2 regions of the Mechercharimyces mesophilus genome follow, and region 1 is predicted to be linked to the other one. Evidence: a T-box and tRNA genes for the amino acid it is inferred to sense, from the RefSeq annotation. Region 1 holds a T-box; the other holds one or more tRNA genes.
What was found. A T-box is a leader RNA that pairs with one kind of tRNA and senses whether it is charged. The one in region 1 lies ahead of pheS (phenylalanine--tRNA ligase subunit alpha), so its partner is inferred to be a tRNA-Phe.

Region 1 (3,400 bases):
GCAACCATTGTGGCGAAGGAGCGATTGTCACATCGAGCACCTGTCCAGCATAGAAAGGGCATTCTTCTTCTGCTTCCAGTTGAATATCCATTCCGTCTATCTTCGTTTCAGACGGTGCCAACTCTTCCACTTGTGGCAAATGAATATCACGATCGAAAAGGGCTCCTACCTCATAAGCCAATCCCCACATCGACAGGCAATCTGCACGATTCGGGGTCAGACCCAATTCGAGAACCTGATCATCCAAGTCCAGCACCTGGCTAATCGGTGTTCCTACTTCGGCTGACGTTTCCGTCAGGACCAATATCCCCTCTTCTTTTCCTTTGGGAAGAAGTTTCTCTTGAAGGCCAATCTCTTTGGCGGAACAGATCATCCCACGGGATTCCACACCACGTAGCTTCGAACGCTTAATCTTCATTCCTCCGGGAAGACGCGCTCCCTCGATAGCAACGGGAACCAGTTGATTCGTAGCCACGTTAGGGGCGCCACAAACGATTTGCCGCAATTCCCCTTCACCTGTATTAACTTGACAAACACGCAGTTTATCCGCATTGGGATGAGATTCGACCGCTTCCACTCGTCCGAGAATGACACCAGTCAATCCTTGATCACGCACTTCGATTCCCTCTACTTCAATTCCGCCAAACGTACATTTATCTGCAACTTCAGAGGCAGTGATCCCTTCAAGATTGACGACCTCTTGTAACCATCGATAGGATACATTCATCTAACTCACTCCTTAAACTGATCGGAACTGGCGTAAGAATTGAAGATCATTGGTATAAAAATGACGAATATCATCCACGCCGTATTTCAGCATCGCTACCCGTTCCACACCAATACCGAAAGCAAAACCGGTGTAACGCTTATCATCATAACCACTGCTACGTAAGACATGGGGGTGGACCATCCCTGCACCCAGGATTTCAATCCAACCGGTTTCCTTACAGAGACGGCATCCATCGCCCGAACATTTCATACAACGAATGTCCACCTCTACACTGGGTTCCGTAAAAGGAAAATAGCTAGGGCGCAAACGAATGGCTTGATCCTCTCCAAACATCTGCTTCACGAAAGCGAGCAACGTTCCTTTAAGTTCGGTCATCGAAACCCCGCGATCAACGACCAATCCCTCAATCTGCATAAACTGATGAGAGTGAGTCGCATCATCATCGTCCCGGCGATATACCGTTCCCGGACAAATAATGCGGATGGGGACGTACCCTTCCTTTTCCCTCATCGTACGAATTTGCACAGGTGAGGTTTGCGTACGAAGTAGCAGATCATTCGTTAGGTAGAAAGTATCCTGCATATCACGTGCGGGATGATCTTTGGGCACATTAAGTGCTTCAAAGTTGTAATAATCCTGTTCCACTTCGGGCCCTTCTGCTACCTCAAAGCCCATTCCGATAAAAATATCTTCCACCTGCTCGATCACTGCAGTCAGTGGATGAATCCCGCCTAACGGTCTAGGAACCCCAGGCATCGTCACGTCTACTTTTTCTTGCTCCAGCCTATGTAGGAGCGCCTCTTCCTCCAATTTTTCTTCTTTCTCTTGGATAGCCAGTTCCATCTCCTGGCGCAATTGGTTAGCCAACTGTCCTACTTTGGGTCGTTCCTCCGCAGATAAGCTCCCCATTCCGCGTAAAACCTGTGTGATTTCCCCTTTCTTCCCTAAGATCTTCACACGCAATTCCTTCACTTGTTCCAACTCTTGCATGGACTCCAATGCTTCTAAGGTCGCTTGCCTAATCTGTTCTAAGCGCTCTTGCATCTGAAAACACTCCCTTCCTGTATAAATAAAAAAGACCCCTCATCCAAAAGGGACGAGAGACCGCGGTACCACCCTCATTGAACAGTAAGATCACACGTCTTCATAAAGGATCAACCCTCTATAAAATCGGCAGATTCCTACTACTCCTCTTCACACGCGTTAACGGGCGCACCCGGTACCCCTCTACTTCAACCTTCAAGGGGACGGCTCCAGAGGGAACTTCAATCGCCCATCTTCTTGGAGAGTGCTCCCAGTCTATGACACTCTCTCCCTGACAAGGATAAACGATCTACTTTTCTCTATCGTCACCGTTAGCCTTCAGTAAAATTCATTCTTCATTATAGCAAGCCCGCTCGTACGTTGCAAGAAGAAGGAGGCTCCTTTCTGTAGGAAACAGCTCACTTCGGTTCTCAAACGTTCTATTTTAATCAGTTCACCGGTCTATATAGGCTCTCATGACCATGAAAATTAACAAACTCTTTACCTTAAGATGAAGATCATCAGCCAAAGGAGAACATTCCATTAACCCCATTGTCGTAACCACTCATAAAGAAGAACGGCTGCTGAAATGGAGACATTGAGTGACTCAACAGGAGATTGCATCGGAATGCGCACGGTCAAATCACATAATTGGGTAAGGGTAGGATTCACCCCGTTACCTTCATTACCAAATAAGAAGGCAGTCTCGGATGGAAATGCAGCTTCAAAGCAGGTGGACGCTCCGGCAAGGTCCGTTCCCACTACGGTGATACCGCCTTTTTGCAAGCGAGGGATCACCTCATGCAGGTTACCACGGCAAATGGGTAGACGAAAAAGCGAACCCATCGCCGCCCGTACCACTTTGCTATTATAAAGATCTGTCGTTCCTTCACCCATCCACACTTCTTTTACACCCACTGCTTCTGCTGTGCGCAATAGCGTACCCAGATTCCCTGGGTCTTGGATTGCATCCAAAAGTATGGTGGGACCTCTTTCTTTAACAGCGATCGGCTCATCAGGAAGGGCAATCTCAGCCGCAATCCCTTGGGGTGTTTCTGTATCCGTCACCTGGCGAAAAAGCGAGCGGTCCAGTTGATAAATGGGGACATTTCCTTTCTCCCCCAAAAGTTGCTGCGCTTGCTCCAAGGAGTCTTCCCGCTCGCTATCCACCAGTAGCGAATTCACTCTCCATCCTGCATTTAACGCTTCCATGAGCAGATGGTCCCCTTCGATCAAGAGAGCCCCTTCCTTCCTTCTCCCTTTGGCTGTCTGTAACTTCCGCCAGCGTTTCACTTTATCATTTGTTTGCGAAGTAATGGTTTGTATACGCATAGGTTAGGCTTTCGCCTCCAACTTGCTCAAATCATTGTTATGTCCGATAACCACCAGCATATCGCCTAAACGAATCATATCGTCAGCCAACGGAGCAATATTAAAGCCTTTGCCACTGCGAATAGCCATCACGTTACAGCCAAACCGCGCCCGTATATCCAGCTCTTGCAGGGTTTTATTAGCAAAAAATTCATTCGCACGAATCTCCACAATACTATAATCGTCGGCCAACTCAATGTAGTCTAAGATATTGGGCGATATCAGATGATGCACCACACGGACTCCCATGTCGCGCTCTGGATAGACAACTTTATC
Region 2 (3,400 bases), on a different contig from region 1:
TAAGACCCCTTATAGATGATGAGGTAGATCGGTCTGAGGTGTAAGTGTAGCAATACGCTCAGCTGACAGATACGAATCGGTCGAGGGCTTACCCTAATCGTAAGCCTCGCTCCCTTGACTTGATACATGAAGTATTTACTTTTGAAGGTGGTAAGTTCACCTCTTTAATATGTAAAGGTGGTGAAAACATGGAACAGCATGAAATGCAAACGCCTCAATCTGGTGATCCTTCACAGAATGGTAAAGCGTTAACTTCTATGATTTTAGGGATCGTAGGTTTGATTTTTCAAGTCCTCTTCTTCCCAATTGCCCTTGTCTTAGGGATTGTTGGTTGGGTTTTAGCTATCCCTGGTCGTCGCTCTGAGAAGCGGGGTATGGGTACAGCGGGTCTTGCCATGGGGATTACAAATGTAATTATCAGCTTACTTCTTACAGTTTTTTGGATATTCGTAGGTGCAGCAATCTTCAGTGTAGTAGATTCACCTGAGTTCCAAGAGCAAATGGAAGAGATGGAACAGCTTGAAGAGTTTGAAACAGAATAATCTTCTAAAGATAATGCATCATTCTCTACTTCTGAACTGATTTTGAGTGATTACATAGCCTGGTGGCAATAGCGGAGGGGATCCACTCGTTCCCATACCGAACACGATCGTTAAGCCCTCCAGCGCCGATGGTACTTGGGACGCAGGTCCCTGGGAGAGTAGGTCGTCGCCAGGCTAATCTATATGGAGGGATACCAAAGTGGCCAAATGGGGCGGACTGTAAATCCGCTGGCTTCGCCTTCGCAGGTTCGAATCCTGCTCCCTCCACCACTTATATTTATTTGATAAAAGCCTTGACATGGTGGGATATATAAGATAAAATATAACTTGTCGGCTTTGATAGAAAGCTGTTGAAAGTCATCATTTTTCATGGAGAGGTGTCCGAGCTGGCCGAAGGAGCACGATTGGAAATCGTGTAGGCGGTGAACGCCGTCTCGAGGGTTCGAATCCCTCCCTCTCCGCCATAATAACTTAGCCATACTTATCTTTTCTCCAATATGTGGAGATAAGGTCCGGTAGCTCAGTCGGTAGAGCAGAGGACTGAAAATCCTCGTGTCGGCGGTTCGATTCCGTCCCGGACCACCATATTATGCTGGTGTAGCTCAACTGGTAGAGCAACTGACTTGTAATCAGTAGGTTGGGGGTTCAAGTCCTCTCACCAGCACCACCCAAAGGGGCGTAGTTTAATGGCAAAACTGAGGTCTCCAAAACCTCCGATGCGGGTTCGATTCCTGCCGCCCCTGCCATTATTTATTCTGTAGGATGTGTTCTTCCAGTTCGCGAAGCTCTGCTTGGCCTCGGTTGAGCCATTTTTTTTCGACTTTGGCATCCTTGACAGCAGGTTCTGTAAATTGATTGACCAGTCCGCTCCACATGCCGATGTCGGCATTGTCATCATTTCCGGTTTGAAAAAGATGACGCAGAATAAAGGGCTTTCCTAGACGGATTATTGTTTTTGGCTCTCCAACGCGCCCGTCGTTATGAGCATAGATAGGGATGCGTAAGTAAGCTTGATGAGCTTTGTATTCTTCCCAGTCGAGGGACTTATCATAGTAGCCATGCTCATATTGGTCACTGGGACTGAAAACGAAGTCCTTTTTCTTAAAAAGAGTATCCAGTTGGCCAAAAGAGTCTGTATGATTCTCAAGTGAAGAGTCCAATTCAATCATGAGATCTTGCCTCCTTTTCTCGATAATGTTATTATGGAATAGACGATGTGTTCTCATTCATCATGGCGGCATAGCCAAGTGGTAAGGCAGGGGTCTGCAAAACCCTTACCCCCGGTTCGAGTCCGGGTGTCGCCTCCAAAGAAACCAGAGATCGACCGCATTGCTTCGATATGAAGCAATGCGGTCGATTTTGATTTTAACAACAAAGTACCTTTTTCACTTATATTAACATCTATAGGGGTGTTTAATCGCTTTACATTGAACTTGGATCAGGTACGTGTTCTATTATTTGTCTTATCATAAAAAATATAAAATATATAGAATAGGAGGTCATGATAAGTTAGAATGGAAGGGTAGCATAAGTTTATCATAGTGAGGAATGGGGATGTGTATATGAAGAAGCTCTTTGCTATTATTCTTAGTTTGATATTATTGCTTTCCTTTCAAGGGTTGGATGCAGAAGCATCATCTACTGATTACTCTGCGAGTGAGAAAGTAAAGCTCATGAAAGAGAATGCTCCTTATATTTGGTTGGACAAAAATGAAAAGTATTTTCCCTCTTCTGTTGAATGGTCCTTTGACTACATGGAGCGCTATATCCCGGAAGGCAAGTCGAATTATTCAATTAAGTCAAAAGAGAACTTTTGTGATGACTGTACCTTGCCTTTTTTCTCTGGAGATTTGGAAACAGCGAAGATCTATGCCTTCTGGACGAATGTAGATGAGAACACCAATGATATTGCTTATTATGTTTGGTATCCCTATAACCGTGGGAAAACGCTAGACCAATTAAGTAGCTTTCAAAACTGGCCGATTATTGGGGGCTTATTTTCGGATTATGGCCACCACGTAGGGGATTGGGAGAAAACAACAGTCCGCTTGGTAGATGGTAAGTTGACGAAGATGCAATACAACTATCATTCTTGGAACAAGGTCTACGATAAAAGCGAGCTGGAGTTTTATCAAGGCCATCCGGTGGTTTATGTAGCTGATGGTTCTCATGGATCATGGCCGAGTGCAGGGAAGAATGTCTATTACAAAGCGAAAAAGTGGGGCATTACTTGGGCTACCTTATCGGATTATACGAGCAAAGGAACCTCATGGGAAACGTGGGAGTCAATTGAAGCATTTGATATCGACAATAAGGAAGTACTAGAGGGACGAGACAGTTGGCCTAACTGGATGAGTGGGGATGCGACAGCAACTTTTCCAGGGTTTGATCCTACTTCTCCATATGGAGGCGGAATAGATCGTTGGGGGAATGAAGGAGGCGATTCAGACCTCACAGGCCAATCTGTCTTAAACAGTGGGCCAACCGGACCGGATGAAAACTCCAACATGAAAGCAAGTGGAATGTAGAAGATTGTTACCCTGAGATAGCTTGCACACCTTCCAGCACGTTTTTGTGAAAGGGGGGTGTGCTTTCTTTCGCTTTTTAAATAATAAAATATTATGCCTATAAATTTATGCTTGACCTTTCCCTTCTATTCGTGATACTATATATCTTGTCGGCAGAAACAACAGCCTTTCGCCGAGGCTAGCATCATGAAGATCCCATGCGGATGTGGCGGAATTGGCAGACGCGCAAGATTCAGGTTCTTGTGGTCTTGATAGACCGTGGGGGTTCAAGTCCCTTCATCCGCACCACGACTACAATGAAAATAAACATGTGCCCTTAGCTCAGCTGGA

Region 2: it has a tRNA-Phe gene. The T-box ahead of pheS (phenylalanine--tRNA ligase subunit alpha) is inferred to sense a tRNA for this amino acid. The anticodon was not compared.

Annotation. Positions count from the first base shown of each region.
Region 1 is NZ_JCBAPH010000004.1:160,850-164,249, reverse strand. It holds gene pheT (phenylalanine--tRNA ligase subunit beta) at 1-727, opposite strand, end outside; gene pheS (phenylalanine--tRNA ligase subunit alpha) at 740-1,774, opposite strand; T-box leader at 1,820-2,089, opposite strand; gene AC6RGY_RS12140 (TrmH family RNA methyltransferase) at 2,297-3,085, opposite strand; gene AC6RGY_RS12135 (potassium channel family protein) at 3,089-3,400, opposite strand, start outside.
Region 2 is NZ_JCBAPH010000007.1:193,990-197,389, reverse strand. It holds partial or broken rRNA gene AC6RGY_RS15885 (23S ribosomal RNA) at 1-96, shown strand; gene AC6RGY_RS15880 (DUF4190 domain-containing protein) at 189-542, shown strand; rRNA gene rrf (5S ribosomal RNA) at 601-717, shown strand; tRNA gene AC6RGY_RS15870 (tRNA-Tyr) at 728-812, shown strand; tRNA gene AC6RGY_RS15865 (tRNA-Ser) at 914-1,006, shown strand; tRNA gene AC6RGY_RS15860 (tRNA-Phe) at 1,052-1,127, shown strand; tRNA gene AC6RGY_RS15855 (tRNA-Thr) at 1,134-1,209, shown strand; tRNA gene AC6RGY_RS15850 (tRNA-Trp) at 1,215-1,288, shown strand; gene AC6RGY_RS15845 (YugN family protein) at 1,289-1,711, opposite strand; tRNA gene AC6RGY_RS15840 (tRNA-Cys) at 1,776-1,849, shown strand; gene AC6RGY_RS15835 (Vps62-related protein) at 2,105-3,070, shown strand; tRNA gene AC6RGY_RS15830 (tRNA-Leu) at 3,270-3,358, shown strand; tRNA gene AC6RGY_RS15825 (tRNA-Arg) at 3,381-3,400, shown strand, end outside.